DNA from 4 places in the Serratia sp. 25CWL12 genome. Region 2 is predicted to be linked to each of the others. Evidence: predicted binding sites of a transcription regulator. Region 2 holds the regulator's gene; each other region holds the start of a gene.

Region 1 (7,887 bases), 2.1 Mb from region 2:
TTCCGTTTATCCTTTCTAAGGCCAACTAATACAAAAAATGGCTGGGCAAAATGAGTCTGTAGGCAATAAACACCTGAAGACAGTTATTGTGAAGCTAATTTAATCATCTTGGCAACTAATTTGCCTTGCGTAGTTGCCAAAGTTTAGCTGAATTATTGCAATGTATTATAAACACGGGCGATACGGCCGCTACCGGCGACGTTAACGGGTGATTCAAAGGCAGCAATATAACAGGATTCACCTGGCTGCAATATGATCTGTTGCCCCTGTTTTTCCAATGTAGCTTCGCCTTCCAGGCAGAACACTATAGCTGCACTTTGTTGCTCTAACGGTTGTGCCGTCGCCGTGAGGTGGTGTAATGAGAAGGCGAAGTCTTCAACCGGAACCGGGAATAATAACGCATCGCCATGGCTTTCAGCTTGCGTCAATAACGAGGAGGCAGCTTGTGGCCGGAACTGCAGGTTAGCCAATAACTCAGGGATATCGATAAATTTAGGCGTCAACCCGGCACGCAAAACGTTATCTGAGTTGGCCATCACCTCCAGCGCGACACCATTGAGGTAAGCATGTGGAGTTTCTGCATAAAGGAACATGGCTTCCCCTGGGGCCAGCTTAACTACATTGAGCAGCAATGGGGAGAACAAGCCGCTGTCATCTGGATAAAAACTGGCGATAAAGCGAATGGTGTCCCAAGGCTCACCTTGCTGGTTTTTCAGCGTACTATTTAGTACTGATAGTGCTTGTGCTTTTTGCTCGCCACTCATGGCTAGCAGACTGGCAAACAAAGTTGTCAGATGAGCAATATCCGGTTGTTGCAAAAATGATGCGATATCAGGATGTGCTGCGGCGAGGGGTTGCAGCAGGGAAGCAATATCATCCAGTTCACGAAAGCCATTCATCGCCAGGAATGGCGTCAAAGCAAACACCAGTTCTGGTTTGTGATTGGGATCTTTATAGTTGCGCTCAGCAGCATCAAGAGGGATGCCCGCCGCATTTTCTTTGGCGTAGCCTATTTCAGCGGCACGCTTGCTGGGGTGAACCTGGATCGACAGTGGTTGGTCGGCACATAGCACTTTAAACAGGAACGGTAATTCGCCAAATCGTTGGGCCACTTCGGTTCCCAACTGTTTAGCCGGGTCGCTATCAATCACTGCGCGTAACGAACAGAAATTTCCTGCGGAATCAGTAAGTTGAGAGCTGCTCTTCGGGTGTGCTCCCATCCACAATTCCGCCATGGGTTTACCCGAAGGGTTGGCAATGCCATACAAGCGAGTTAATGCATCAACACTACCCCAAGCATAGTTTTGGATTGCATTGGTCATTTTTTGCATGAGTGATACCTACTTTTAAAAAAATTGTGTTAAGTAAACAATGTGCTGTGGTTGTATTGCAAGTCGATATATTTAAAAAAGTCTATTACTCAATATGTCAATAAGAGTGATTCTTATTTAATGTTGTGCATTTTGACTAATTTTGTTGAGATAGATAGGGATCCATTTATCTAACTAGATAGATTTAAGTGACGATGTCACATTTGTCGTGTCATTAAGAACATATTTTTGACTGTAGGGGCGTTAGTTAATGCTATTCAACCAATACAAGGATGGAAGGAAGAGATGACACGAACTCAACGTCTGCTTGGCTTGATGCAGATTTTGCGCCGCCACCGTTATCCGGTGACTGGGCAGTGTTTGGCGCAGGAACTGGGAATCAGTATGCGTACCTTGTACCGTGATATTGCAACTTTACAACAGCAAGGGGCAGACATCACCGGGGAGGCGGGGGTTGGCTATATCTTGCGGCCAGGCTTTATGCTCCCGCCGCTGATGTTTTCCCAGCATGAAATTGAAGCGCTGGTATTGGGAATGCGTTGGGTAGAACAACGGGGGGATAGTCAACTTGCCTCTGCGGCGACGGATGCATTGGCCAAGATTGCCTCAGTATTATCTGTAGAGTTACGGGAAGAACTGAATGCCAATACCTTGTTGATAGGCCCTGTTTCTATTACTCATGTTGACGATGAGCTATTGATGTCAGTGCGTAAAGCGATTCACCAGGAGTGTAAAATTGCCGTGGTGTATTGCGATAGCAACGGTAACAGCAGTGAAAGAACGCTATGGCCCTTTGCTATAGGTTATTTCGAACAGGTAAGGATCCTGATGGCGTGGTGTGAACTGCGAGGTTCTCTGCGCCATTTTCGTTTTGACCGCATTAGCCGTATTGCACTGTCTTCGCAGCGTTATCCGCAAGGGCGTAGAGCCTTGATGAAGATATGGCGGGAACGCGAATGTAATGAGCATACTGCTGGCAAAAATTGACAGTGAAGCAGAGTAGCGTCTAAGGCGCTTAATTATCAGTTAATGGTCGGTATATAAATGCAAACGTTTGACCACAAGCCTGAGTGGCTCGGCATCCGGTTTGTATTTGTGTTTTACTGTTGCAGCATCGTAATTGGGCAACTCACCAATTTTGGGTGTTTTCTGCTGACAGAGTGCAATCAGCGGCAGTGGGCAGGGGTGTTGTACCTGTTTCTGCTGTTGCTGATACCAGACCCGTGCGATGGGTTGCACTTTCACCGGCCGTTTGATTTTTAATCTTGCCTGTTGTGGTAAGCGGCTAACATCATCGATTTCACGGCTCACTAATTCTGTCCATTGTTCACGGTTAAAGGGGGGAACGGCACGGCCTGCTTTTAAGCTTTTTTCCAATTGGGCAACGATATCATCACGCTTCACATTTTTGATGATGTTCTTATTGGCCCAACCAAAGCGCACTGAATCTGGGTCAGTGAGTAGGGTGATTGCCCGATAGGCGCTGAGGGTAATCAATCCGTGTAGCTGATCATGGACAAAGTCAAAACGTTGTTCTGGTGTCAGCCCAGACTCGACAGTAATAATCTGTTCGAGCTCGGCCTTTAACTGGTTAATCAATGCAATCTGCTGCCGTAACGCCACGCAACCGTTGTCATCAACAGCCAGGCAAATAACACCAGGTAGACGGACTGCTGCTTTGCTGCTGACAGTTGATTGATGATGATGGATAAACAACCGCTGATACTGCTGTAGAGCTAAATCGCGCGCCACCTGACCAACCTCTTGCACAACCTCGATTTTCTCTATGCTGTCATGCTCTTTGCCTTTCTCGATCTGCGGTAGGGTAAATACGCGAGCTGCTAACAAGGGTAATGACTGAATTTGTTGGCTCAGTTCGATTAACGCTTGTTCCAGCGTATTAAAACAACCGTTCATACGGCCTATTAGTGTATATTTATTCATCATTAACGTATTTTAGTTACAACATACACTGTAAGATAACACAATCAAGGCGCTAACACTGGCTATTGTGACCTCATGTAAATAATACCTGGTCCAAGCTGAGTAGGGGAAAAAAGGAGGGATTGAGCGAACGGTATCCCGATATCTTTACCGGTTAAGCCCCATTCACTCAACCTGCTATTTATGAAAGCCTGATGTTCATGAAAACCTAATGTTTAGCTCACCAAGCCCCTCGATGGAGGAGGTCACCTTATCCCCTGATTTGAGCCAGCGCCGTTGTTCACGCGGTACTTTCTGCCCCCAAATCACCCCAGGCGGCGTTCCGGTGAATAGAATATCCCCCGGTTCGATAGTCATAATGCTCGTCACGTAATGGATGAGTTGCTGGCAATTGAAAATCATCTCCTCAGTGCTGCTGTCTTGGCGTAATTCACCATTCATCCAGGTCTTCAACCGTAGTGCATTGGGGTTGGGAACTAAATTTCGGCTGACCAGCCACGGCCCGATAGGGGCAAAACCATCCGATGTTTTTCCGGCGGTAAACTGCGAGGTGATATTCTGCAACCCGCGAGCACTAATATCATTACCTACGGCATACCCCGCCAGCACGGATAAAGCATCGGCTTCCGCTACCTGATGACAGCGCTTGGCAAAAACCAGCACCAGTTCAGTTTCGTAGTCAAACTCATGGTCAATATGTGTTGGGAGGGGCACCACGCCTTGGTTACTGTTCAACGCGTTGGCAAATTTGCTAAACAGTGGCGGGGCTTTGGGCACCGGAGCACCAATTTCCGCCGCATGAGAGCGATAGTTGAACCCCACGCAGATGATCTTGCCTGGACGAGTCACCAGTGGGGCGAAATCAACCTCGGTCACTTCAATTGCCGCATGATCAGCAGAGGATCGAATACGCTCGACAATCGCCCTGACATCCGCCGCACGCTGGTTCTGCAGTAAATCGTCCATATCTGATGGTACAGGCAGGCCAAATATCGCTCCAGCTTGGGTTATGTTGACGATTTTACCGTCAATTTCTGCCCCGACAGCGAATCCACCGTTACACCTAAGATTGGTGAGACGAAGACCAAGCTCACTAACATCAGAAGATCTATTTACACAATCCATATCTACACCTGAAAGATAAGCCCCCATAACCCTAAGGCCAGCGGGAGGGGTTAAATACGCGCAGCTTCCGGCAGTTTGTTCAGATAATAGGCAACCAGTATGCTGAGGAATAACATCAGACTGATAAAAGCGACCACGCCTAACCAGCCAAAACTGTGCCAGAATACACCGCCCAGGGTACCGGCAATACTTGAGCCAACGTAAAAACTGAATAAATATAGCGACGAGGCTTGTCCTTTGGCTCGACGCGCTCTACGACCAATCCAGCTACTCGCCACCGAATGAGCAGCGAAAAAGCCAGCGGTAAACAGCAGCATGCCGATAAATACCAGTACAATGGGGGAGAAGGCGGTAATGATTACGCCCATCAGCATAATCAAAATAGACGCTAGCAACACCGGTCCGCGCCCAAAGCGAGAGGTTAATGCTCCTGCCTTAGGTGAACTGTATGAGCCAATAAGGTAAACCACCGACAAAAAGCCAACCACGGCCTGGCTGAGATGGTAAGGATCATCCAGCAGGCGATAACCAATATAGTTAAACAGGGTTACAAAGCTCCCCATCAACAAAAAACCGGCAGCAAACAGCAGTGGCAACCCTTGGTCATGTAAGTGCAATTTAAAATTAACCAGTAGGGTACGGGGTCGTAACGATGTCGCGCGGAAATGTTTGGAAGCCGGCAGAATACGCCAGAACAGTGTTGCTAACACCAGGGCGGTAAGCCCAATCACCGCCAGTGCGATGCGCCAGGAGAAAAAGTCGCTAAGTACCCCGGTAATCAACCGTCCGCTCATACCCCCAATAGAGTTACCGCTGATAAACAATCCCATGGAAAAGGCGACAACCCCAGGATGGATCTCTTCGCTCAAGTAGGTCATGCCTACCGCCGCCACCCCGCTTAATGAAAGCCCAATCAGTGCTCGCATCAATAAAATACCGTGCCAACTGGTCATAAAAGTGCAGATTAAGGTGAAGATAGCGGCCAGAAACAGGGCTATCACCATGACCGATTTACGGCCAATCGCATCCGATAACGGCCCGGTAAACAGCAGGCCAACAGCTAACAAGCCTGTAGACAATGAGAGAGAAAGGCTACTTTCCGCTGGGGTAACCCCAAAATCTTGCGAGAGCACCGGCAGGATAGGTTGCACGCAATACAGTAACGCAAAGGTTGCCAGACCCGCAGAGAACAGCGCCAAGGTGACGAGCATAAACTGTGGCGTTCCCCGTTCAATATAAGGCAGTTTATTCGGTGTTGAACATTTACTGTCAGACACTGTTACTACGTTGTCACTTTCAGGTGGCGTTAACGGCAAACTAGCCGCAGCACGCGGAGGGGTAATCACAGTATTTCCTTACCGAGTTCGGTGATCATTCGGGTGGCAAGATATCGCTTTACTCGGTCGCCACACGACCTGCAACTTGAACTAATTCGGGTATAAAAAAACAGATTCTGATTTACAAAATAGTATTGAATAGGCCGTTTTTTGTCTAATCAAATTGATCCCTGCGCGTAAGTGAAATTTTTTTGCCGTGATAACATGCAATTTGTGCTGTTAATCACATAACGAATCAAGGAGTAATAGTTGACGCTGTATACCAAAAGCCCCACCATAGCCCTTAGTCTTTATTTAGAAGCGCGAAAAATAGCGGGGGCAGGTTTGTGATTATGGATGGGCAACCTGGACATATTGATCAAATCAAACAAATAAATGCTGGCGCCGTTTATCGGTTGATCGATCAACGGGGGGCGATTTCGCGAATCGAGTTGTCCAAGTTGGCACAGCTTGCACCTGCCAGTATTACCAAGATTGTACGTGAGTTGCTGGAAGCTCACCTGGTCAAAGAGACCGAATATCAGGAAGTAGGGAGTCGTGGCCGCCCGGCTATCGGATTAGTGCTAGATACCGACGCTTGGCATTATCTTTCTGTGCGTATCAGCCTCGGCACTATTACCTTAGCGTTGCGCGATCTCAGTAGCAAAATGGTGGTGGAGGAGTTGTTGCCACTGAAAGCTGAGCAATCGGAATCGCTACTGCAACATATTGTCGACGAAATCGACAGCTTCTTTATTCGTCACCAAAATAAACTCGAACGTTTAACCGCCATCGCCATTACGCTTCCCGGTATGATTGATGCCGCTGCCGGGGTGGTTCATCGTATGCCATTTTATCAAGTCAATGAGATGGCATTGGGGCCCGCACTTGAAAAGCGCACCGGCCTGCCGGTTTATCTGCAACATGATATTTGTGCTTGGACCATGGCAGAGGCGTTGTTCGGGGCCTCTCGTGGTACCCAGAACGTCATTCAGGTGGTGATTGACCATAACGTGGGTGCTGGAGTGATCACCAACGGGCGAGTGTTGCATGCCGGTAGCCGTAGTGTGGTAGAGATTGGGCATACGCAGGTTGATCCTTACGGTAAACGTTGTTACTGCGGTAACCATGGTTGCCTGGAAACCGTAGCCAGTATCGATAATATGCTGGAAATTGCTCAACAGCGCTTGGCAGGGGCCCATTCATCAATACTTCAAGGTGTGGAACTCACGGTAGAATCGCTGTGCGATGCAGCGCTAGCGGGTGATCAATTGGCCAAGGATATTATTCTGGGTGTAGGGCATAGTGTTGGGCGTATCGTGGCAATTATGGTCAATTTATTTAACCCAGAAAAGATTCTGGTTGGCTCACCGTTAAACCGCGCGGCTGAGATTCTCTATCCTGCTATCATCTCCTGCATCCGCCAACAATCTTTACCCGCTTATAGTGAACATTTGAAGGTTGAATCCACGCTGTTTTTCAACCAGGGCACCATGCCTGGAGCCGCACTGGTGAAAGAGGCGCTATATAATGGTTCATTACTGGTCAAATTATTACAAGGGTAATATTCCATCACTTTGCCAATTGCAGAGGGGCAAATCCCGCTCACTTTCTGTCAACCATTATAATCAGCTGTTATCAAATGCCTTTATCTCTGCAACAGAAAGGGAAAGCACTAGCAGGAATTAAGGACAATAATGGGGCCACCAAGTTGTTGGTTTGATGATCTTGTTTTTATGAGCCACGCTTTGGAAGGATTAAAAACAAAGGGTCGGGAAGTTTACGGGAAGGCCAATGTTTAGTGCAGGTTTTTGTCACATTGGCCCTTAATCCACTCAGGCGGTTTCTAGTTGACCACATCCAGTGATTTAACCCACAAATAACGTCCTGCAGCGCCAGTATCAACTTCACCCATCAACCGAACTCGGGTTTGTGGGCTTACGTCACGACCGCGCCAAACGGAACTTTCTATCTCGACGCGCAAAGTTCCAGAATCATCGCGGAAAGTAAAATAGTCCTCACGTTGGTGTGCAACAATATAACCAGTCAGAGTAATATAACTTCCTACCCGTGCACTCATGGCTTGCTGTACAGTACTGGTTTGGCCAGTTACGCTAGGCCCTGTGAAATTGGCTGAAGCATTAACCGCAAAAAGAGTACCTGATAACATA
Region 2 (7,887 bases):
AGTTTCATTGCCTGAAGAGTTATTGGCGGCGAAGTTGCCGGCTTTCTCACTGCAGCCGATTGTAGAAAATGCGATTAAGCATGGGACATCACATCTGTTGGGGGTAGGGCGTATTGATATCGGTGCCCGGCATGAGGAGGAACACTTGCTGTTGCAGGTGACGGATAATGCGGGATTGTTCGGTAAACCCACCGCAGGTAGCGGACTGGGAATGAATCTGGTCGATCGGCGTATCCGTGTCCGTTATGGCGAGGGTTACGGTATACAGGTTTCTTGTGAGCCTGAAATGTTTACCTGTATTACCCTGCATGTGCCATTGGCGAGGGTGGCCTGATGTTGCGAGTATTGATTGTTGATGATGAGCCCTCTGCGCGTGATAACCTGCGTCATCTATTGGAAGCGGAAGAGGGGGTCACCGTTATTGGTGAGTGTGCCAATGCGATTGAAGCGATTAGCCAAATCCACCGTTTACAACCGGATGTGGTATTTCTCGATATCCAAATGCCTCGAATCAGCGGTTTGGAAATGGTGGGTATGCTCGACCCCAATCGTATGCCCTATATCGTGTTTTTGACGGCTTATGATGAATATGCACTGCGGGCCTTTGAAGAGCATGCGTTCGATTACTTACTGAAACCTGCTGAGCCTCAACGGTTGAATAAAACACTGCAGCGTTTACATCAACGCCGTGCTCCGCAGGATATTGAAGCGCTGGAAGAGAGCGCCGGTTATCTGAAATACATTCCCTGTACCGGCCACAGCCGGATTTATTTGTTGCGCTTCGACGAGGTAATTGCCATTCGCTCCCGCTCAACGGGGGTGTATGTGGTGCGTAATGATGGTATGGAGTGCTTCACTGAACTGACATTGCGCACCTTGGAAAATCGCACGCCGTTGGTACGTTGCCATCGGCAATATCTGGTCAATCTTGAGCAGGTTAAAGAGATCCGTTTTGAAGAGAGTGGCGCGGCAGAAATGATTATGTCGGTGGGGGAACCCATACCCGTTAGCCGTCGTTATCTGAAATCGCTGAAAGAAGAGTTGGGTATCGTTTCTAAATTGAGATAACTATGGTTCTGCTGATCGATAACTATGATTCTTTTACTTATAACCTTTATCAGTATTTCTGCGAGCTGGGAGCAGAAGTGCGGGTTAAGCGTAATGATGCACTGCAACTGGCCGATATTGAGCAGTTGGCTCCGCAGCATTTGGTGATCTCCCCCGGTCCCTGTACGCCGAATGAGGCGGGTGTTTCATTGGCGGCTATCCGCCATTTTGCCGGTAAATTACCTATCCTCGGGGTTTGCCTGGGGCATCAGGCGATCGGTCAGGCGTTTGGTGCTGATGTGGTGCGTGCGCGGGCGGTGATGCATGGTAAAACGTCGGCTATTCGCCATACTGGGCAGGGTGTTTTCAAGGGACTGAATAATCCGTTGACGGTTACCCGTTATCATTCGTTGATATTGGATGCCGCCACATTGCCAGATTGTTTTGAGGTGACCGCCTGGAGTGAACGTGATGGTGAGCGTGATGAAATTATGGGTATCCGCCATCGCACGTTGGCTCTGGAAGGGGTGCAATTTCATCCAGAGAGCATTCTGAGCGAACAGGGGCATCAACTGTTGGATAATTTCCTTAAAATTTAAGTTTGCTCTCGCTTGGTTTTTTATGCATATTTTGTGATTATATTTTCACTTGATAGCTATTCGTCTGGAGCCAGTAATGAGCGAAAAAACCGTCGTCAATCGCAGTACTTTTGATCAGGTGATCCTGCCTGTTTATGCACCCGCACAGTTTGTGCCAGTAAAAGGCCAAGGCAGCCGAGTGTGGGATCAGCAAGGGAAAGAGTATGTTGATTTCTCGGGGGGGATTGCGGTAACAGCGTTGGGACACTGCCATCCCGCACTGGTCGCCGCGTTAAAGCAGCAGGGTGAAACCCTGTGGCATACCAGCAATGTATTTACCAATGAACCCGCGTTGCGTTTGGCAACCAAGCTGATCAAAGCTACCTTTGCGGACCGGGTGTTTTTTGCCAACTCCGGCGCTGAAGCCAATGAAGCGGCTTTCAAGCTCGCTCGTCACTATGCCATCACTCGCCACAGTCCCTATAAAACCAAGATTATTGCCTTTAATAATGGATTCCATGGTCGCACGCTGTTTACGGTTTCCGTGGGTGGGCAGGCAAAATATTCTGATGGTTTTGGCCCGAAGCCCGCGGATATCGTCCATGTACCGTTTAATGATTTGGCCGCAGTGAAAGCGGTAATCGACGACCACACCTGTGCGGTGGTGATGGAGCCGATACAAGGGGAAGGCGGTATCACGGTGGCTGATGCGACGTTCCTCAAAGGGGTGCGTGAATTGTGCGACAAGTATCAGGCGTTGCTGGTGTTTGATGAAGTGCAAAGTGGCATGGGGCGTAGTGGCAAGCTGTTTACCTATATGCATTACGATGTTACCCCGGATATCCTGACTACCGCCAAGGCGCTAGGGGGCGGCTTCCCGGTGAGTGCGATGTTGACCACTGAGGAGATTGCCTCAGTGATGCAGGTGGGTACACATGGCACCACTTATGGGGGTAATCCACTGGCCTGCGCAGTGGCAGAAGCAGCATTGGACGTTATCAATACGCAGGAAGTGTTGAGTGGCATTGAACAACGTCGGGGCGTATTTGAACGCGCTTTGCAGGCGATTAATAAGAAGTACGCTATTTTCAGTGATATTCGCGGCATGGGCTTATTGATTGGCGCAGAGTTGAAGGCGGAATACCACGGCAAAGCGCGAGATTTTCTTACTGCGGCAGCAGCCCGTGGTTTGATGATCCTCAATGCTGGGCCAAATGTGATCCGTTTTGCACCTTCCCTGGTGGTGGAGTTGCAAGATATTGATAAAGGTATGGCGCTGTTTGAATTGGCGGTACAGGATGTGGTGAATGCCAGCAACCAATAATCGTCAAGACAAGTCGGCCGAGAACAAGAAGATGGCGGTAGACTGGTCTAACAAGGCGGTGAATGTGCTTGGAACCTCAATTCCAACTTAATTCGATGATGCGACATGTTCTTCTCTTTGGAATACTTCACCAAAGTTGGGGGTAACATGACGCATCATTGCTTTGATGGGTGATGGACAGACGAGGACATAAGATGAAAATAGAATACCTGGACCATTTAGTCTTGACCGTTAACAGCGTCGAACGCAGTTGCGATTTTTACCATCAGGTTCTTGGTTTTGATATTGTCACCTTTCGGGGGAACCGCAAAGCGTTAGTCTTTGGGCAGCAAAAGATTAACCTGCATCAGGTCGGTGAGGAGTTTCTCCCTAATGCAGGCCATCCGACGCCCGGATCCGCCGATTTGTGTTTTATCTGTGCGACACCCCTACGGCAAGTTGTTGAGGCGTTAGTTAAATTAGGGGTAACAATAGAACAAGGGCCGATAGAGAGGACGGGGGCTATCGGCTCAATTATGTCACTCTATATTAGGGACCCCGACAATAATTTGATCGAAATTGCTAATCAAATACCCGTATAGACACCGTGGCCCGACAAAGAGCTGTTAGCGGCTTTTTATCCAGAGCTTAGACTAGTCACTTATCCCGTAGTTTCCGTTTTAGCCAGAGACCATGATGTGGGCGCTGGCGCCAAGCCAGCGAAGAGATGGTATGCATTAACGCCAAGTGGGAAAGAATACGCTGTAAGTGACGTTCCATTTCGCTAATGGGCATATTGGGTTGTAAAACCGGTGGGCGCATAACGCTGTTGCTGACGCTTGGGCCATCATATTCCAGCCGCTGCTGACAACTTTGCAGCGCGATTTCACAACTTTGTAGATACTCTTCCGCCAACTGGGGTGTCAGCATGTAATGTTCACGGGCCAGAATGGTCATGGCATTGAGGTGTTCGACAATAAACTGACTGTGGGTGATCCACAAACGCATATCTGCCAGATAATTTGATTCAAAACCCGGCTCCTGCATTGCCTGATTGAGCGAAGTAAATAAGGCATTGTGTGACTGGTTTACCTGCATCCGCGCATAAGCCAGTTTGCTTGGGTCCGGCTCTTGTTCTTCCAGTAATAAACGTAATGCGGCCTGATCCTGTTCCAGCGCCTGGTGAGCGTTTTTGCGTAGTAGACCGCTTTGCCATTGTGGCCATAACCAGATCGTTCCACCAAAGACCAACACACAACCAATCAAGGTATCAATCAGCCGAGGTATCAGTAAATGACTGCCGCTGAGATCCAGTATTTGCAAGGTATAGACGGCGGTAATGGTGAATCCGGTTACTGCCAGCCCATAGTTTTTACGCAAGAACAGATAAGCGGTGAGGGTGATTGCCAGCATAATGCTTAGCGTCACATATTCTGGTAACTGCAGTTGCAAAAGCCCTGCTGCAATCACCAGCCCAATCAGTGTGCCGAGCGCACGGTGCTGTATTCTTACTCGTGTAGCGTTATAACCGTTCTGGCTGACAAACATGATGGTCAGTAAGATCCAATAGGGTTTTGGCAGATGCAACAGCAGGCCTAGGCTACTGCCTACAGCCAATATGACCCCCAGTCGGGCTGCATTGCGTAGTGCGTTGGATTTGAACGATAAATAGCTTACCACTGCAGGCCAGAAGGGTAACCGTGACTGGTTGGCCATCAGGTCTCGGCGATAAAGAGGATGCTGTGTACGTAACAGGCGAGCAATACGGCTGAAATGGTAGTAACAAAACTGGCCAACGGGATTATCAGCATGCCGTGTAGCCACTTTCTCCAGCGCGGCCAATTCGTGTTTCATGCTAAAACGGCGAGAGTGCCGATGATAGAGGATATCTTCTGCGACAACGCGTAAACGTGCAGCGATGACTTGAGCATTACGACGAATGATCGCCTCAGCTTGGCTCTGCTCCACCAATTTTTGCACTTCTTCTGGCTGGTGGAGGCTGACGCTAATGTGTTCTTGCAGGTCGAGTGCCACTTGGAACGTTCGTTGCAGGCGTTTTTGTTCCATATTATTGGCGTGTGGCAGAAAGTTAATCTGCTGATATAGCAAACTGATCAGGTCCATCACTTGCTGTTGGCGTTGCAACAGTGGCGGTAGCGCGGTTTCAGGATCAGTATGTTGGGTCAGCAGCGAATATTTGGCTTCAAAATAATCAGCTAACTGTATATAGAGTTGGTTTAAAGATTCACGGATTGGCTGTTCTTTCCATAACTTAAACCAAAACCAAGTGAACAGGCCGTACCAGAGAGTGCCTACGGCATACAGTAGCGGGGCATACCAAATAGGTAGGCCATCCATGCTCAGAGAGAAAATGGCCGCAACCAGTGCTGCGGGCAGCAAGCGTGCATGTAGTGGGCTGATTTCCCCGCTGACACCCAGCAATAGCGCCATAGCAAGCATCAGTAAGGGTAATGGGATATGCCACAACAGCGCCTGTTGCAACAAAACACAGCTGAGAGCGAACAGTGCCCCGCCGATTATCAGGCGCTTGAAAAAGCGCTTATGAGGGGTATCTAGCCCGGCGATATTGCAACAGACAGGCACTAACGAGAACAACAGCCCCTGTTGCAGGTGGCCCAGCAGTAAACCCACAACGACAGGCAGGCACAACACCAACGTTTGTCGCAGGGCATAGTTCACTTCTGGATGGTAGATCAGGCGGCGCCACATGTTTTGCTGTTCAGCAGACAAAGAACGGCGCATTGCAGCGCCGTTTCTTTAATGATTAACGGGTACCGTACACGACAATGGTTTTGCCATGAGCGGAAATCAAATTTTGATCTTCAAGCATTTTCAAAATGCGGCCAACAGTTTCACGTGAACAACCGACGATCTGACCAATTTCCTGGCGGGTAATTTTGATTTGCATACCATCCGGGTGAGTCATCGCATCAGGCTGTTTTGCCAGGTTCAGCAAGGTTTGTGCGATACGGCCAGTCACATCAAGAAAAGCGAGGTTACCTACCTTCTCTGAGGTGACTTGCAGGCGACTTGCCATTTGTGCAGATAGGCGCATCAGAATATCCGGGTTAACCTGAATGAGCTGGCGAAATTTCTTATAGGAAATTTCAGCTACTTCACAGGCACTTTTCGCCCTTACCCAGGCACTTCGTTCCTGGCCTTCTTCAAATAATCCAAGCTCGCCGATGAAATCCCCCTGATTTAGGTAGGAGAGGATCATCTCTTTGCCTTCTTCATCCTTAATCAACACCGCGACGGAACCTTTGACGATGTAGTAAAGAGTTTCCGCTTTTTCACCTTGGTGAATCAGCGTACTCTTTGATGGATATTTGTGGATGTGGCAATGAGACAGGAACCATTCAAGAGTCGGGTCTGTTTGCGGTTTGCCGAGAACCATGCGCTATTATCCTCTGTTGTTATCGCTGCCTTGTATCACAGGGGTCAGAGTTCCCTGTAAAACGTGCTTATAGCCTGATGTTTTAGTTGTGGCTATCAACAGGTTTTGAGGTGAGGTATATCCCCGTTGTCACTCAAGCCGTAGTAGACTCGTTCGTTTGTCGCCTACCGGCAGTTTGAACGAATCTGGGTAAAAAAATCACTTATACACTAGCATATTAACTCGTATTAAGTGCTGCAAGCTAGGTTCCATTAACTCACCAATGATCTTAGGATATATCCCTGAAATTGATGCCATGAAAAAAGTATTGCAGCTGTGTTTGTAGCACAGAGTGAGGCGGGTGTCTTGTGTTGTCTCGTTTCAGCATGATTAGTGTCAGGTTTCGTTGCCAGTTTCTCTATGAAAGCGTACGTTGATTTTAAAAAATAATCGGAGTGAACAATATGCAGGCAAGAGTGAAGTGGGTAGAAGGGCTGACATTTTTGGGGGAGTCTGCTTCCGGCCATCAGATTTTGATGGATGGTAATGCGGGTGATAAGGCCCCAAGCCCAATGGAAATTGTGTTGATGTCTGTGGGGGGCTGCAGCGCTATCGATGTGGTGCCGATCTTGCAAAAAGGCCGCAATGATGTGCGCGATTGTGAGGTGAAACTGACTTCAGAACGCCGTGAAGAGGCACCTCGACTGTTTACCCACATCAATCTGCATTTTATTGTCACCGGAAAAGGGCTAACCGAAAAGGTGGTGGAACGTGCAGTAGACCTTTCTGCCGAAAAATATTGCTCCGTTTCCCTGATGCTGGGCAAAGCGGCCACTATTACCCACAGTTTTGAAATCCATGAAGTTGATTGAGCACTACTCTGTGTCATGTTGACACGGAATAACGCTAAGCATCGCCGTGCCGTTTTGGGCTGCGGCGATTTTTGTGCAAACGTTGTGTCTGCGGCAGACTGTCGATAGGGCTTGTCACCCGCTTGGATTGCAGATGAAACGGAGTATCACAGGCGTGAGATTAATCGCCGCCCACCTACATGATTCGATATTATTCGATTTTCTTGCCTTCCAGTAGCCGTTGCACCAGTGGCGTCATAATCAGCTCCATTGCCAGCCCCATTTTACCACCAGGTACCACCAACGTATTGATATGTGAAATAAATGACCCTTGCAACATGGCTAGAAGATAGGGGAAATCGATCTGTTCCAAGCCACGGAAATGGATCACCACCAGGCTTTCATCCAGCGAGGGGATCGCTTTGGCCGCAAAGGGATTGGACGTATCCACGGTGGGAACCCGCTGGAAATTGATATGGGTTCGTGAAAATTGTGGCGTGATGTAGTTGATATAATCTTCCATTGAACGGACCACAGAATCCATCACGGCTTCACGGGAGTGACCGCGTTCGCCAGTATCGCGAACTAACTTTTGCATCCACTCCAGGTTAACGATGGGGACGACCCCCACCAGCAGGTCAACATGCTTGGCTACGTCGATTTGATGGGTGACCACGCCACCATGCAATCCTTCGTAAAACAGGACATCGG
Region 3 (7,887 bases), 230 kb from region 2:
CTCCGATATAAACGGTGCGCGCAATATTTTAGCGGCGGGGCTCGCCGCGTTAGCCTGTAGAGAGAGGGCAGCTTTAGGCCGCTCGATGAGGCAGGAACCCACCGAGTCGAGTCAGACTTCAGTCTGAATGTTGTAGGGGTCTTCGCCCTTTAGGGCGGAGAGGATGTCAACCCTGTCTATTTTGTAATGAGAACGGATGATAATGGTTCGTATTCATTCAGTTCGCTATCGCACAGTGGCTTCCTGATATACGTTATCCACTTTAGCAAACCGCTTAACGCCTTTCCTGTTGGCAAGGTCGAGCAATACAATTTACGCCCACTTACCTTCCAAGAATTTATTTATGCCTCAAAAGAATCGGCGTTGATCAAGGCATTCGATACGCAAGCTAGTACTGCCGCAGCGAATAGCAAATTGATAGATAAGCTGACGGATTACTTTTTTACTGGTGGCATGCCGGAAGCGGTTGTCGCGTGGTACCAATTCAAAGAGTTGGGCATTTTAGAGCGCGTTGCAAAGGTCGCTAAAATTCATGCTGATTTAGTCGCAGGCTACCAACGTGATTTTGCTAAATACGCCGGTAAGGTTGATGCAACATTGATTGAGTCAGTGTTCAATAGCATACCCGCGCAGCTTTCCCTGGTTTTAGATGAGTCGGTTAAACGCTTTAAGTTTAAAAACGTCCATAACCGTAAATATCGCTATAGCGATTTTGAAACCGCTATCCACTGGTTAAGATGCTGCCGTTTGGCGCTGGCTAACTACCCCATTGAAGGTACGCCCAAAGCCCCATTTGCTGCCTACAAAAAAGAAAATAAGGTTAAATTATTTCTGTTTGATGTGGGCTTGCTTAACCATATGTTGGGCAGCAGTTATAAAGAAATTAAACAGCAACACTATGAGTACAAAGGTTATATAGCTGAAAATTTTGTACAACAAGAGCTTGCTGCCATTGGCGTTGACCCTAGCTATTCGTGGAATGATGCTCGCGCAGAAATCGAATTCATTATCTCAAATGATGAGGGCAATATTGTCCCAATAGAAGTAAAAAGCGGCAAAAGGACACGCGCTAAATCGCTGGCCTCCTATATAGAAAAGTGCGCACCAAGAAAAACATTTAAATTAACTGGTACGCAAGGTTCTTCACCATTAGAGCAAACCAACATGGTGATGCCTTTGTATTATATCCAGTATTTACCTTCAAAGTGGTAACTGCTCCATCAAGGTAGGAGCCCACAGGGTTATTCATATTTTGTTTATTTTTATCATCAGTGATAAGCATAGGTATGCAGGTTAAATGATGCATACAGTGTGTCCCTAGTGTTTGCGGATTTTTACGTAACGTGAAACAACTGGGGTATTTTTTGGTAGGGATAGTTGGTTGAGCTAGCAAAAAAATTATGAATACTGAACACAAGCAGCCGTTATCGGCAGTCACTCTGGCAGCAATTGGGGTGGTTTATGGTGATATAGGGACCAGCCCGCTCTATACCTTAAGAGAGTGTTTTTCTGGGCACTATGGTTTTGAGGTCCGTCCTGATGTGGTATTCGGGTTTCTATCTCTTATTTTTTGGATGTTGATTGTTATCGTTTCCTTGAAGTACCTCACTTACGTTATGCGTGCAGATAATGCGGGTGAAGGGGGTATTCTGACCTTGATGTCGTTGGCCGGGCGCAATACATCGGCACGTACCACGTCATTATTGGTTATTCTGGGTTTGGTTGGTGGCAGCTTCTTTTATGGCGAGGTGGTGATTACCCCGGCGATATCGGTTATGTCGGCAATTGAAGGGTTGGGAATCGCAGCACCTTCACTCGAACCCTATATCGTTCCTTTGTCCATTCTGGTTTTGACTCTATTATTTGCTATCCAAAAGCATGGTACCGGCAGCGTCGGTAAACTTTTTGCGCCAGTAATGTTGCTGTGGTTCATCGCGTTGGCGTTACTCGGTGTGCGCAGTATTATTGCTAATCCTGAAGTGTTGCAGGCCCTCAACCCTAAGTGGGCATTCAACTTCTTTGTTGAATATAAGACAGTCTCCTTTTTTGCCATGGGAGCGGTGGTTCTTGCAATTACCGGAGTGGAAGCCTTGTATGCCGATATGGGCCACTTTGGTAAATTTCCAATCCGTTTGGCTTGGTTTGCGGTGGTGTTACCTTCATTGGTACTCAATTATTTCGGTCAAGGGGCGTTGTTGCTGAAATCACCCGAGGCCATCAAAAATCCGTTCTTCTTGCTTGCTCCGGACTGGGCTCTGATTCCTTTGCTGATTCTTGCCACATTGGCTACTGTTATCGCTTCTCAGGCAGTCATTTCCGGCGTGTTTTCATTGACTCGTCAGGCGGTGCGTCTGGGGTATTTGTCGCCGATGCGTATTATTCATACCTCGGAGATGGAATCTGGCCAGATTTATATCCCGGTGATTAACTGGACACTCTATCTTGCTGTCATCTTGGTGATTGTCGGTTTTGAACACTCCAGTAATCTGGCAGCGGCTTACGGTATCGCTGTTACTGGCACCATGGTGTTGACCAGTATTCTTATTACTTGCGTTGCGATTAAAAATTGGCATTGGAATCGCTATTTTGTACTGAGTATTTTACTGATATTGCTGATTATTGATGTTCCTATGTTCTTAGCCAATGCGATGAAACTCTTTTCCGGCGGTTGGCTGCCACTGGTGATGGCATTGATGATGTTCATTATCATGACAACTTGGAAAAGTGAACGTTTTCGCCTGTTGCGTCAGATGCACGAACACGGTAACTCTCTTGAAGCAATGATAGCTTCATTGGAGAAATCTCCCCCGGTTCGCGTTCCTGGAACGGCGGTGTTTATGTCGCGTGCGATTAATGTCATTCCATTTGCGTTACTACATAACTTAAAGCACAACAAAGTATTACATGAACGTGTTGTCCTGCTTACCTTGCGTACCGAAGATGCGCCCTATGTGCCTAATGTCCAACGGGTGACAATTGAACAGTTATCGCCGACTTTCTGGCGTGTTGTCGCTCGCTATGGTTGGCGCGAAAGACCTAATGTCGAGGATATTTTTCACCGTTGCGGATTGGAAGGGTTACCTTGCCGGATGATGGAAACATCGTTTTTTATGTCCCATGAGTCACTGATACTGAGTAAACGCCCCTGGTATTTGCTACTGAGGGGGAAATTGTTTATTGCATTAAGCCGTAACGCGCTGAGGGCTGCCGATCAGTTTGAGATCCCACCTAATCGAGTTCTAGAACTGGGTACCCAAGTGGAAATATAACAATCTGAATTTATTAATTAAATCAAATCTTGTCATCGAATCATTCAAGTTACAGAGATAGGTAAACGGTAGCTTGAATGAAATTAACCAGGTAAGCGAAACGTTTCGATGGCGATCACATTTTTTCGATTATTGAGTTGTCTTTCTCAGAAATTTTTCTAAACTCTATGGTGAGCGAAACGTTTCGCTGTTGGAGTTAATCTAAAAAATGAAAAAAGGCGTACTACTGAATTGTGATGTTTCTGCGGTTGTATCTCGCCTCGGACATACTGATCAGATCACGATTTGCGATGCAGGATTGCCGATTCCGGCGACAACGCAGCGTATTGACTTGGCTCTGACTCAAGGGGTGCCGACATTCTTACAGGTTGTCGGCGTGGTCACGCAGGAAATGCAGGTAGAAAGCGCTATTCTGGCGGAAGAGATTGTTAAAAATAATCCGTCGCTCCATGAAATGTTACTGGCTCAACTAAAACAAATTGGCCAACTCCAGGGAAACACCATCAGTGTAAGCTATATCAGCCATAGTGCTTTTAAAGTGCAAACTGAACATAGCCGGGCGGTGATACGCAGTGGAGAATGTTCGCCTTATGCGAATGTGATCCTCTGCGCCGGCGTAACATTCTGAGGCATTTATGCAACCTTTACTGGAACTTAAAGGGATTGATAAAGCCTTTCCCGGCGTGAAAGCACTTTCTGGCGCTGCCCTCAGCGTTTACCCAGGTAGGGTAATGGCGTTGGTGGGGGAAAACGGTGCCGGAAAGTCAACCATGATGAAAGTGCTTACTGGTATTTACAGCAAAGATGCTGGCAGTCAGTACTATCTTGGTAAAGAAGTGACCTTCAATGGGCCGAAGGATTCGCAGGAGGCGGGCATCGGCATCATTCATCAGGAACTGAACCTGATCCCACAGCTAACCATTGCTGAAAATATCTTTTTGGGGCGTGAGTTTGTCAATCGGTTTGGCCGCATTGACTGGAAACGTATGTATGCCGAAGCGGACAAACTGCTGGCACGCCTCAACCTGCGTTATAGCAGCCACCGTCTGGTCGGGGAACTGTCGATTGGTGATCAGCAAATGGTGGAAATCGCCAAAGTGTTGAGCTTTGAATCTAAAGTTATCATCATGGATGAACCTACCGATGCGCTGACCGACACTGAAACTGCCTCTCTGTTCAATGTGATCAATGAGCTGAAAGCCGAAGGGTGTGGCATTGTTTATATTTCCCATCGACTGAAAGAGATCTTTGAAATCTGCGACGATGTGACCATTTTCCGTGATGGGCAGTTTATTGCTGAACAGCCGGTTGTTCAATTGCAGGAAGATACGCTGATTGAAATGATGGTTGGGCGCAAATTGGAAGAGCAATATCCACGCCTGAACTTGCCTCGAGGTGAAAAACGTCTGCAAGTTAGCCATGTTTCCGGCCCAGGTGTTAATGATGTCAGCTTTACTCTGTATAGCGGTGAGATTTTGGGTGTTGCTGGCTTGATGGGTGCTGGCCGTACCGAGTTAATGAAAATCCTATATGGCGCTGCACCACGCAAAAGTGGCACAGTGAATCTGGATGGTCATGATGTGATCACCCAATCTCCCCAAGATGGTCTGGCAAACGGCATCGTCTATATTTCTGAAGACCGTAAGCGTGATGGCCTGGTACTGGGGATGTCAGTAAAGGAAAATATGTCGCTTACTGCCCTGCGTTATTTCAGCCGTGCTGGTGGTAGCTTGAAGCATTCAGATGAACAAGTCGCTGTGAGTGATTTTATCCGTTTGTTCAATATAAAAACCCCTTCAATGGAACAACCTATTGGGTTACTTTCCGGCGGTAATCAGCAAAAGGTGGCGATAGCTCGTGGTTTGATGACTCGGCCAAAAGTGTTGATCCTTGATGAACCTACTCGTGGTGTCGATGTCGGGGCGAAGAAAGAGATTTATCAGTTAATTAATCAGTTTAAGCAGGAAGGGTTGAGCATCATTCTGGTCTCTTCGGAAATGCCTGAAGTACTGGGAATGAGTGATCGCATTTTGGTTATGCATGAAGGTCATCTCACCGGAGAGTTCCCAATTGAACAGGCTACCCAGGAAGTGCTGATGGCTGCCGCTGTCGGCAAGCAATACGGCGTAAAGCAGGAGTAATCAGATATGAGTTCACAGACTGTCGCGGCTAAGCGCTGGTTTAGTAAAGAGTGGCTGTTGGAGCAAAAATCACTGATAGCGCTGCTGGTGCTGATTGCCGTGGTTTCTTCAATGAGCCCGAATTTTTTCACTGTCAATAACCTGTTCAATATCCTACAGCAGACATCAGTGAACGCCATTATGGCGGTCGGGATGACGTTGGTGATCCTCACTTCTGGTATTGATCTCTCAGTAGGCTCATTACTGGCGCTTACCGGTGCGATAGCTGCCTCTATGGTAGGGCTTGAAATCAATGCCGTCGCTGCGGTTGCTGCTGCGCTGGCATTAGGTGCTCTTGTAGGCGCCGGTACCGGGTTTATTGTAGCCAAAGGTAAAGTTCAGGCATTTATTGCAACCTTGGTGATGATGCTGTTACTCCGTGGTGTCACCATGGTGTACACCAATGGCAGCCCGATCAACACCGGTTTTACTGATGTTGCTGATGCCTTTGGCTGGTTTGGTATTGGCCGTCCGTTGGGGGTGCCTACGCCAATTTGGATCATGGCTATCGTGTTTATTGCTGCATGGTATATGCTGCACCATACCCGCCTGGGCCGTTATATCTATGCTTTGGGGGGCAATGAAGCCGCAACTCGTCTTTCCGGCATTAATATCGATAGAGTGAAAATCATCGTTTACTCACTGTGCGGGTTGTTAGCTGCCCTGGCGGGAGTGATAGAAGTAGCACGCTTATCCTCGGCACAACCCACGGCAGGTACCGGTTATGAACTGGATGCCATTGCTGCGGTCGTTTTGGGGGGAACCAGCCTGGCGGGTGGTAAAGGGCGGATCGTTGGTACACTGATCGGGGCGCTGATCCTTGGCTTCTTGAGCAATGGTTTGAATTTGTTGGGTGTTTCTTCTTACTATCAAATGATCGTCAAGGCAGTGGTTATTTTGCTGGCGGTTTTGGTAGATGACAAAAGTAGCAAGTAACCTCTCCATTACAGGAATATCGACCATGAAAATGAAAAAACTGGCAACTTTAGTTTCAGCTTTTGCGTTGACTGCAACCTTGAGTGTTAATGCTTTGGCAAAAGATACTATTGCTCTGGTAGTGTCTACCCTTAATAACCCCTTCTTTGTTGCCATGAAAGAGGGTGCACAAAAAGAAGCTGACAAACTGGGCTACAACCTGGTGGTGTTGGATTCTCAGAACAACCCTGCTAAAGAACTGGGAAACGTACAAGATCTGGTGGTACAGAGCCCAAAACTATTACTGATTAACCCGACAGATTCTGATGCGGTAGGTAATGCCATCAAGATGGCTAATATGAACAAGATCCCGGTTATTACATTGGACCGTATGGCATCTAAAGGTGATGTTGTTAGTCATATCGCCTCTGATAACCGTGCTGGCGGTAAAATGGCAGGTGATTTTATTGCTAAGAAAGTGGGTGCTGATGCCAAAGTTATCCAATTGGAAGGTATCGCAGGGACTTCTGCAGCACGTGAGCGTGGCGAAGGTTTCAAACAAGCACTGGAGCAACACAAATTTAAGTTACTGGCTAGCCAACCTGCAGACTTTGATCGCACTAAAGGCCTGAACGTTATGCAAAACCTGCTAACAGCTCATCCAGATGTGCAGGCTGTATTTGCTCAAAACGATGAGATGGCGCTGGGTGCATTACGTGCATTGCAAACTGCCGGTAAAACGGATGTTGTGGTAGTGGGTTTTGATGGTACTGATGATGGGGTGAAAGCGGTAGAGGGCGGTAAAATGGCTGCAACCGTGGCGCAACGTCCAGAGCAGATTGGTGCAATGGGTGTTGAAACTGCCAATAAAGTACTGAAAGGCGAGAAGGTTCCAGCCACTATTCCGGTTGACTTGAAACTGATCACTAAATAAGTCATCTCTGCGCCATCAATGTGGTTATCACGATGGCGCGTAATTTTCTGGAATCAATGCGATGCAAACTGGCAAGTTGGTGGTGTTAGGCAGTATCAACGCCGACCATATCCTCAATGTAAAACAATTTCCTTTGCCGGGCGAAACGGTGATAGGCAAGCAGTATAAAGTTGCTTTTGGTGGCAAAGGAGCTAATCAGGCGGTCGCTGCTGGGCGTAGTGGGGCTGATATTACCTTTATTGCCTGTGTTGGCGCTGATGATATTGGTGAACGTATTCGCCAACAACTGGTTACTGATCGCATTGATACCCAACCAATAGAAGCTATTCTTGGTAACACCACTGGTGTCGCCCTGATTTTTGTCAATGAAGACGGTGAGAATGTTATTGGGATTGATGCGGGAGCCAATGCTGCCGTGACCCCTGATTATCTCCGTCGCTATCAACAAAAAGTGATTGATGCTGATGCGCTATTGATGCAGCTTGAGTCACCACTTGAAACGGTGATAGCCGCAGCCAAACTGGCAAAACAGCACCAGACTCAGGTTATTCTTAACCCCGCGCCTGCCTGTGAATTACCTGATGATTTG
Region 4 (7,887 bases), 1.2 Mb from region 2:
CAGGGTTTCCTTGTCAACCAATGATTTAGGACCATGGCGGAAGCCCGTAGGTGAATCGTAAAATGCAGCCAGTTTACCGGCGGTCAACTCCAACACCTTCAGTGCCGCTTCGCGCGCGACCCCCTGTAGGCCACCACTCCCCAGGTAGACGATGCGTTTAAATGGCAGATCGCCAAATATCATCTCACTGAAATCCCCTTGGGAATCGATAATCTGTTCACTACGCGCCGCAACATCGTTGAAAGTGCGGCTATTGATCACATCAGCGGCAAATACCGCCAAACAGCTCACCATCATGGTAGTGATACTGCTGGTCATGGCGAAGCCACGATCATGAGTTTGGGCTGGCATCAGTAACGCCAATGCATTATCACTTTCAGTGGCGCTTTGATACAGGCTTCCCGCTTCGTTGCAGGTAATCACCAGATGGTGACAGTTGCGCACAATCTGGTTAGCCAGGTCGACGGCGGCAACGCTTTCAGGGCTGTTCCCTGAACGGGCGAAAGAGACCAGCAATGTAGGTTGGTCAGCGTACAGATAATCGGCAGGGTTGCTCACCAGGTCCGTCGTGGGTATCGCAACCACGTTGTTACCGGTATGACGGGCCAACCAAGGGGCTATCATATCACCGATAAACGCCGAGGTTCCGGCGCCCGTCAGCACAATTTTCAGTGCCTGATTCTGCAACAGCGGCGCTAGGAAAGCATCGATAGCACCACGTAAACTGTCGATATTTTTTAACGATTGTAACCAACACGCGGGTTGTTGACGGATCTCTTTTTCGGTCCAGCTCGAGGTGTTAGCTGCGTAGGTTTTACTCATCAGTCGGTCCTTAGTCAGGCATATTCAATGGGGTAGCACGAAGCAAAGTGTAATCATCGCAAAGTGCAATCATCTTTCATTTCGTTTTGTTTGATTCACTGAGTACACCCCTAGAAGCTACACAAAACGAAATGCAAGATCAACCACAAAAAGAAAGAAAACAAAACACAAAGATAAATTAACAGCTCCGTTATCTTTCCTTTTCGCTGGCCCGTTATTAAAACATCAACAAAATCATGATTAGAAAACAAAAAGAAAGCCCCATGCGACAGCATGTCACCGAACAGCATGGAGCAAACGAAAGTACTAAAGGGGAACGGCCACGCCATTAAGCCAAATATTTTGCAACCGAAGCCGACTATCAAGGGCTATCACGCTGGCATGCTTGCCGGGAGAGATCGAGCCTATCCGGTCATCCAGGCCCAATAGGCGGGCTGGATGTAGCGAAGCCATGCGGATGGCATCTTCTGCCGACACACCCACCTGATCGACCAGATTGCGCACGGCAGCATCCAGCGCCAAGGTACTGCCTGCCAAACTACCGGAAGCGGTTCGCACCACACCATCACGCATCGTGACTTGATAACCACAGATAGCGTAATCACCATCTGGCATTCCGGCGGCACGCATCGCATCGGTAATCAAGATAATGCGGTTTTTGGCACAGCGGCAGGTGATGTCCATCACTGCCGGATGAAGATGATGACCATCGGCAATCAGCTCCAACCAGGCCTGTTTGTCAGTCAAACCCGCCCCCACCATGCCGGGGTCACGGTGGTGCAGGCCACTCATGCCATTAAAGCAGTGCACCAGTCCGTCGGCGCCAGCAGCAAAGGCACTCATGGTTTGGTCATAAGTGGCCGCGCTATGGCCAAGCATGACGCGAACACCACGGCTTTTCAGGTGTTTGATTGCCGCCAGCGCCCCCGGTTTTTCTGCCGCCAAGGCGACCACTCGTAAGGTGTTATGTGAAATATCAATTAACCGATCCAGTTCGGTGATATCCAGTTCACGAAATAACTCCGCTGGATGAGCTCCCCGGTTGTGCGGTGTGAAGTAAGGCCCTTCAAGATAGCTGCCCAATATCACCGCACCGGCATTATCGCTGTGCCGATAATGAGCAATACGTCGCAGTATGTTTTCTATCTCTACCAATGGTGCGGTTACTGTGGTTGGTAACCAATAACCGACACCTTCACTCGCTTTGTGTAACGCCAGTTTATCCAGTACACCGGGCTTATCATCCATGACATCAAGGCCTGCGCCCCCATGCACGTGAAGATCGATATAAGCGGGACACAACAACTCGGCATCCCGCCGCGTGACATTGATGGGGATGGGCTCAATGGTGGTAATAATACCGCCTTCGATACGCAATTGATGGTCGTCCAACCAGCCGTGATCAGTCAGGACTCTTCTGGCTCGCAGCAGCACACTCATATCCCCTCTTCGACCGCTTCTGCTGTACGTTGGCGAGCCATTTCATCCACCAAGCTGGTTAAACCACGGTGCCCACACTCCAGTGCCATTTCACGAAACGCTTCACTGCTCAATCCATCTCGCTCCAGCGCCATCTCTAACAACAGTTGTAGATTGATGCCAGTCAGCACTTCACGCCCAGGTTTCTGCATCGCCAGGGTTGAAGCCACACGAAACGGGGTACCGCCCAGTAAATCAGTTAAAAAGATCACCCCATCGCTCTCATCAAGCTGGGCTAGTGCCTCTTCAAACTGGCGGGTCAGCAGTGCCGTGGTTGAGCTTTCTGGAAAATCGATGGCGATAATCTGTGGCTGCTCACCGAGGATCTGATTCATCGCCTTTTCCAAGCCACTGGCAAACCCGCCGTGACCGCTCAGAATAATACTTAACATCTTCTCTCCTATTTTTTCAGGGCATTACAGAAAGTGGGCAAACTTTCCGACAATCGCCAATAGCACCGTGATGGCAATCAGACGTAGCGGACTCCAACCACGACGCACCAGGGCGTACATCATCAGGGTGTAGACCAGTGGCAAAAAGGCGGGCATCAGCTTGTCGATCACATCAGCCTGCAGTTTCACGACGGCATCCCCAGCTTTAATTTCCAGCGTGGTGGACAGACGCACATAAGTGGCTACCAGCGCGCCAATCACCGTCATCCCGATGATGGAGGCAGCGTGACCCACTTTCCGGGTGTTGGCTTTAATCAGCGGGATTGCCGCCACCCCTTTGCGATATGCATAATGAGCAAGGCCGAAACGCAACCCGAGATGGACAACGTTAAACATCACCAAGAACACCACCGCACCAAGGATTGAACCTTGCAGTGCCAGGCTGGCACCAATACCGCCACAAATTGGCAGCAGGGTAAGCCAGAACATGGCGTCACCAATCCCACCAAGGGGTGCCCCTACAGCAATTTTGGTACTCTGGATACTGTTCACATCCTGCTTGGAACGCTCCATCGCCAGGATAATGCCAATCACGAAGGTGACCAGGAATGGGTGGGTATTGAAGAACCCCATGTGGCCTTTCATGGACCGAGCCAGGTCACGTTGGTTGGTATGGATCTTTTTCAGCGCCGGAAGCAAGCCATACAGCCAGCCGCAAGCCTGCATACGCTCATAGTTGAACGAGGCCTGCAACAACATGGAACGCCAAGCGACACGGTTGATATCCTGCTTGGTTAATTCCACGCCAATGGTTTGATCTTCATAGATATCGTCTTTCCCGCCACTGTTCAGGGATTGTTGTTCGCTGGCTTGTGACAAAGTTTGAGTATTAGATACCATCTTCGAATTCCTCTTTCTGAATACGGGAAGGTTGCGCGGGAGCCGGGTCCTTACGCATTAACTCCATCAGAGCCATGGCAAGTGCCGCAGCGGCAATCGCCAGCACTGGCAAATTCAGCCAGGCAGCCCCGACAAAGCCGAGAATGAAATAGGGGATATAGGCATTTTTCATCATGATCTTCAGCAGTACGGCAAAACCAATGGCTGGCATGATGCCACCTGCAACACCGAGGCCTTCGATCAGGCGCTCCGGCAGTACGTCAATTGCCGTCTTGGCGTGTTCAGCACCGAAGTAAATCGGCATAAAGGCGCACAGGAAGTAAAAAACACCCAGCGCCAAGAGCGCCAAGTAGTTGATGCGCTCAATCCCTTTGGTATCGGCACTGGCCGCCATGCGATCAGCCCGTGACATCACCCCCGACATAATAGAGAACAGGAAGGTAATGCCCATCTGCACGGCAACGGCAAATGGCACCGCCACCCCGACGGCAACTTCCGGTTTTACCCCAGTGGTGATGGCAAAGGCGGTACCCACAATGGTGCCGATAATCACGTTCGGCGGTTGTGCACCCGCCAGCGGTGCTAGCCCCATCCACACCAGTTCCAAGGTTCCCCCGGTCAGAATACCGGTATGCAAGTCGCCCAGAATCAGGCCAACCAAGGGCCCCAAGACCACCGGACGGTGCATATGCGTCAAACCATTGAACATATCCAAGCCGGCAATAAAGGCCAGGACACCTAGCGCTACTGCTTGTAATAAGCTGATTTCCATAACAGATACCTCAGAGAAGTTTGTAAAGATCCTGAGCCGGCTCAGTGGGAACGCCCTGGACAAAACACCCTACGCCAGCCTCTTTCAGGCCGTTGAACGCAGCAATGTCCTGCTCATCTACCGAAACGGTTTTGGCGATTTGCTGTTTGCCGTCGGCGTAGTGCATATTGCCGACGTTGATACGTGGTATCGGCACATTGCCGTTGACCAACGTGAGGAAATCTTGCGGGTTTTTACACACCAGCAAAATTTTCTGGCGGTCGGCGGCACGATGAATGTTGTCAATTACCTTCTGCAGCGACCAGAAACGCACGGCAATCCCTTCGGCAAGCACCATCTCCATCAGGTTTTGCTGCACGCTATCTTCCGCAACCTCATCGTTGGCGACGAGCACCAGATTAGCCCCGGCAAACCCGACCCACTGCACCCCCACCTGACCATGGATCAGGCGCTCATCAATACGGCTTAATACAATGTTTGGCATCTTTTTTCCTTATTATCATTGTGTTAAATCTATGCTTAGTTACTCATACAGGCAGCTTGATACTGGCGCAGCACATCCTGAATATGATCGATAATCAGCTCATGTGGCGTTGGGCTAAGCAGCCCCTCACGAACCCTTGCATACTGCAATGGCAGGTACTGGCTAATCAGTGGTAGCGGGATAGCCTCATTTGCCAGGTTGTTGATCAGCCGGGTATAAGCCCCTTCAATATCCTGATCAGGCCAGTAGTAACGTACGCGGTCAGAGTAGCTGTAGTTCCGAGCCAGACGTAACGTGCCCTGGTCACCGTGATAGTGCTGATGCCAGTATTGAGGGTGCTCCAGCATTACATGTTCTAAAACATCACGCAGACCTGAGCATTGATGAGCCGGGCGCAGTTCCTGTTCGATCGCTGCCAGTGAGAACAGCGCTTCGCGTAGTGCAAAAGTGAGTGCTGGCCCCACTTTCAGAATCGCAAAGTGGTGTTGCACCAGTTGTTGCAAGGCAAGTGGGGTTTGGTAATCGGTGGAGTGTGCTTCAAACACCATGGTACTTGAGGACTCAATCATCTGGCTCAACGCCAGTGCGTTCTGTGGCTGAAAATCAATCACCTGTGTATGATCAAACTCAACACCTGGTTGTACCACTAGCCCTATAATACGTGGCCATAAATCATTGAGCCCCTGTTGTTCAAAGGCATGGTGATGGGCTTCCAGCGTGGCTCTTGCAGCTTGTGGTGTCGTCACCGCCAAGGTACTCAAGGTTTCATGGGCCCCACCCGGCACCGGAACTTCGGTACCAATGATGTACACCAGGTCAGACTCGCCAAACTGCTCAATACAGGTTTGTTCGGCAATTGCCGCTAACCTGGCAGCGCGTTCGGCAACAATGGCGTCGGTTAACGGCACCGGGTCATCAGCGCAGGACATGCTGCAATCGAGATGGATTTTTTTGAACCCGGCGGCGACATAGCTCTGGATCAGCACCTCGGCCTTGGCCATGGCGTCACTGGCGTTTTGCTGCTGCCAGCGGTTGGGGCCGAGATGGTCTCCACCCAGGATCAACCGTTCGACAGGGAAATGCTGTTTATCTGCCAGTTGTTGAACGAAATGGCAAAAATCAGCGGGCGTCATTCCGGTATAGCCACCATATTGATCAACCTGGTTTGAAGTAGCTTCAATCAGCAATAGGGAGTCAGTGACCTTAGCATGTTGTATCGCAGCTTCGAGCACTAATGGATGAGCGGAACAGACTGCAAAAATGCCGTAACGAGGGTCTTGCTTATGATTGGCCACAAACTCGGTTAAATGTTTCACTTTCTTCTCCGCATGAGTTTATTCGTGCTTTGTCTTTCGATTTGTGTCGCCGGATAGTGCTTTATCGATAAATAAAAATAAATAGAAAGACAGTGAAATTGAGATCCGTTTCACAAAAGATACACAACGAAAGATAAAAAGTAAAGAAGTTGAAAGTATCTGCTTCTGCTTGGCTTGCTTTCCACTAAAAGAAAGGTATTAATAGAGAAACGAAATGAAGAGAAATGAAAAAAAGGACTTTATGAAGATGAACAACAGCGAACCTGTCCCAGATAAACGCATCATTGGTACCAGTGAAAGGCGCGAGCAGATCATTCAACGTTTACGCCAACAAGGTAGCGTTCAGGTTAATGATTTATCAGCTTATTTCTCTGTTTCCACAGTGACGATCCGTAACGACCTGGCCTTTCTGGAAAAACAGGGGATCGCAGTACGTGCCTATGGTGGTGCTCTGGTATGTGAACCATTAAATCCGGCATCAGAGCCTTCAGTAGAGGATAAAAGCACCCTGAATACTTCACTGAAACGGAGTATCGCCCGTGTCGCCGCAGACCTGATTAAACCGGGTCACCGCGTGATACTCGACTCTGGCACCACCACCTATGAGATCGCTCGCCTTATGCGCCAGCATCAAGAAGTGATCGTCATGACTAATGGCATGAATGTTGCTAATGCGTTGTTGGAAGCCAAGGGGGTTGAGCTGTTAATGACGGGGGGGCATTTGCGCCGTCAATCCCAGTCATTTTATGGCGAACAGGCCGACCAGTCTTTACAGAACTACCATTTCGATATGTTATTTTTAGGGGTTGATGCCATCGATCTGGAACGTGGAGTGAGCACTCACAACGAAGATGAAGCGCGTATCAATCGTCGTATGTGTGAAGTGGCAGAACGTATCATCGTCGTCACCGACTCCAGCAAGTTTAATCGTTCCAGCCTGCATAAAATCATTGATACCCAACGTATCCATATGGTGATCACCGACAGTGAGATTGCGCCAGAAAGCCTTGAAGGGTTGCGTAGAAGCGGCGTTCAAGTGGTGCTAGTGGGCAATTAAAGTCGGGGCTGTAGACAAAGGGACGCTGCTGGCCCCTCTGGTCATTGGAATGATGGGCAATGATGTTGTCTCTCATGCCCAGCAAACGATGATTTAATAGAGAGAAGGTGAACCTGCTGGGCGGGTTTTGAAACGGCGGTGCAGCCACAAATATTGTTCTGGGGCTCGCATAATCTCCTTTTCTACCACTTTATTCATATACGTTGCCGCCGCCACATCATCAGTGAGTGGGTAGCCTTCCAGTTCAGGTTGAATAAGCAGGTCATAACCTAAGGCATTGGGGCGACGAATCAAAACAACTGGTACCAGTGCCGGTTTAGCCATACGCACCAGCATAAAGGTGCCATTGGTGGTGGCTGCCTGCTCCACGGCAAACAGCGGAGCAAATACACTGCCGCGCGGGCCATAATCCTGATCAGGGGCAAACCATACTGCTTCACCACTTTTCAAGCATTGCACCATGCCCCGCAGATCCTTACGATCTAACATCGACTTGTTGGAACGCAAGCGGCCTTTGGTCTGCGCCCATTCCATGGCTTTGTTATTGTGTGGGCGATACATCGCCATCATCGGCTGACATAACCCCATCGCCCGGCCACCAAGCTCGAGCGACATAAAATGTACGCCAATCATCAGCGCACCACGACCACCCTGCTGCGCCTGAT

What was found. Region 2 encodes CRP, which controls carbon source genes, mostly activating them, when cyclic AMP is high. Its sites were predicted from a motif close to ATGTGANNNNNNTCACAT; they were not measured.
Region 1: mlc (sugar metabolism global transcriptional regulator Mlc) is a predicted target of CRP. The motif match lies at 5,949-5,966, and genes of this name have one in related genera.
Region 3: rbsD (D-ribose pyranase) is a predicted target of CRP. The motif match lies at 3,373-3,390, and genes of this name have one in related genera.
Region 4: ACX9GV_RS13885 (DeoR family transcriptional regulator) is a predicted target of CRP. The motif match lies at 6,264-6,281, and genes of this name have one in related genera.

Annotation. Positions count from the first base shown of each region.
Region 1 is NZ_CM147698.1:1,994,156-2,002,042, reverse strand. Features, by position in the region: gene manA (mannose-6-phosphate isomerase) at 153-1,331, opposite strand; gene ACX9GV_RS08695 (helix-turn-helix transcriptional regulator) at 1,617-2,318, shown strand; gene tus (DNA replication terminus site-binding protein) at 2,358-3,275, opposite strand; gene ACX9GV_RS08685 (fumarylacetoacetate hydrolase family protein) at 3,474-4,400, opposite strand; gene ACX9GV_RS08680 (MFS transporter) at 4,451-5,746, opposite strand; gene mlc (sugar metabolism global transcriptional regulator Mlc) at 6,064-7,281, shown strand; gene ACX9GV_RS08670 (YgiW/YdeI family stress tolerance OB fold protein) at 7,563-7,887, opposite strand, start outside.
Region 2 is NZ_CM147698.1:4,433,942-4,441,828, forward strand. Features, by position in the region: gene ACX9GV_RS19255 (LytS/YhcK type 5TM receptor domain-containing protein) at 1-334, shown strand, start outside; gene btsR (two-component system response regulator BtsR) at 334-1,068, shown strand; gene ACX9GV_RS19265 (aminodeoxychorismate synthase component II) at 1,071-1,646, shown strand; gene argD (bifunctional acetylornithine/succinyldiaminopimelate transaminase) at 1,723-2,949, shown strand; gene ACX9GV_RS19275 (VOC family protein) at 3,144-3,530, shown strand; gene ACX9GV_RS19280 (YccS/YhfK family putative transporter) at 3,586-5,658, opposite strand; gene crp (cAMP-activated global transcriptional regulator CRP) at 5,714-6,346, opposite strand; gene ACX9GV_RS19290 (OsmC family protein) at 6,790-7,197, shown strand; gene ACX9GV_RS19295 (phosphoribulokinase) at 7,388-7,887, opposite strand, start outside.
Region 3 is NZ_CM147698.1:4,199,763-4,207,649, forward strand. Features, by position in the region: partial or broken gene ACX9GV_RS18305 (zinc ribbon domain-containing protein) at 1-127, shown strand, start outside; gene ACX9GV_RS18310 (ATP-binding protein) at 187-1,212, shown strand; gene kup (low affinity potassium transporter Kup) at 1,401-3,269, shown strand; gene rbsD (D-ribose pyranase) at 3,478-3,897, shown strand; gene rbsA (ribose ABC transporter ATP-binding protein RbsA) at 3,905-5,410, shown strand; gene rbsC (ribose ABC transporter permease) at 5,417-6,385, shown strand; gene rbsB (ribose ABC transporter substrate-binding protein RbsB) at 6,411-7,298, shown strand; gene rbsK (ribokinase) at 7,360-7,887, shown strand, end outside.
Region 4 is NZ_CM147698.1:3,224,325-3,232,211, forward strand. Features, by position in the region: gene ACX9GV_RS13850 (SIS domain-containing protein) at 1-822, opposite strand, end outside; gene nagA (N-acetylglucosamine-6-phosphate deacetylase) at 1,129-2,262, opposite strand; gene agaF (PTS galactosamine/N-acetylgalactosamine transporter subunit IIA) at 2,259-2,693, opposite strand; gene agaE (PTS N-acetylgalactosamine transporter subunit IID) at 2,718-3,593, opposite strand; gene agaW (PTS N-acetylgalactosamine transporter subunit IIC) at 3,583-4,365, opposite strand; gene agaV (PTS N-acetylgalactosamine transporter subunit IIB) at 4,376-4,849, opposite strand; gene kbaZ (tagatose-bisphosphate aldolase subunit KbaZ) at 4,885-6,165, opposite strand; gene ACX9GV_RS13885 (DeoR family transcriptional regulator) at 6,413-7,222, shown strand; gene lpxP (kdo(2)-lipid IV(A) palmitoleoyltransferase) at 7,316-7,887, opposite strand, start outside.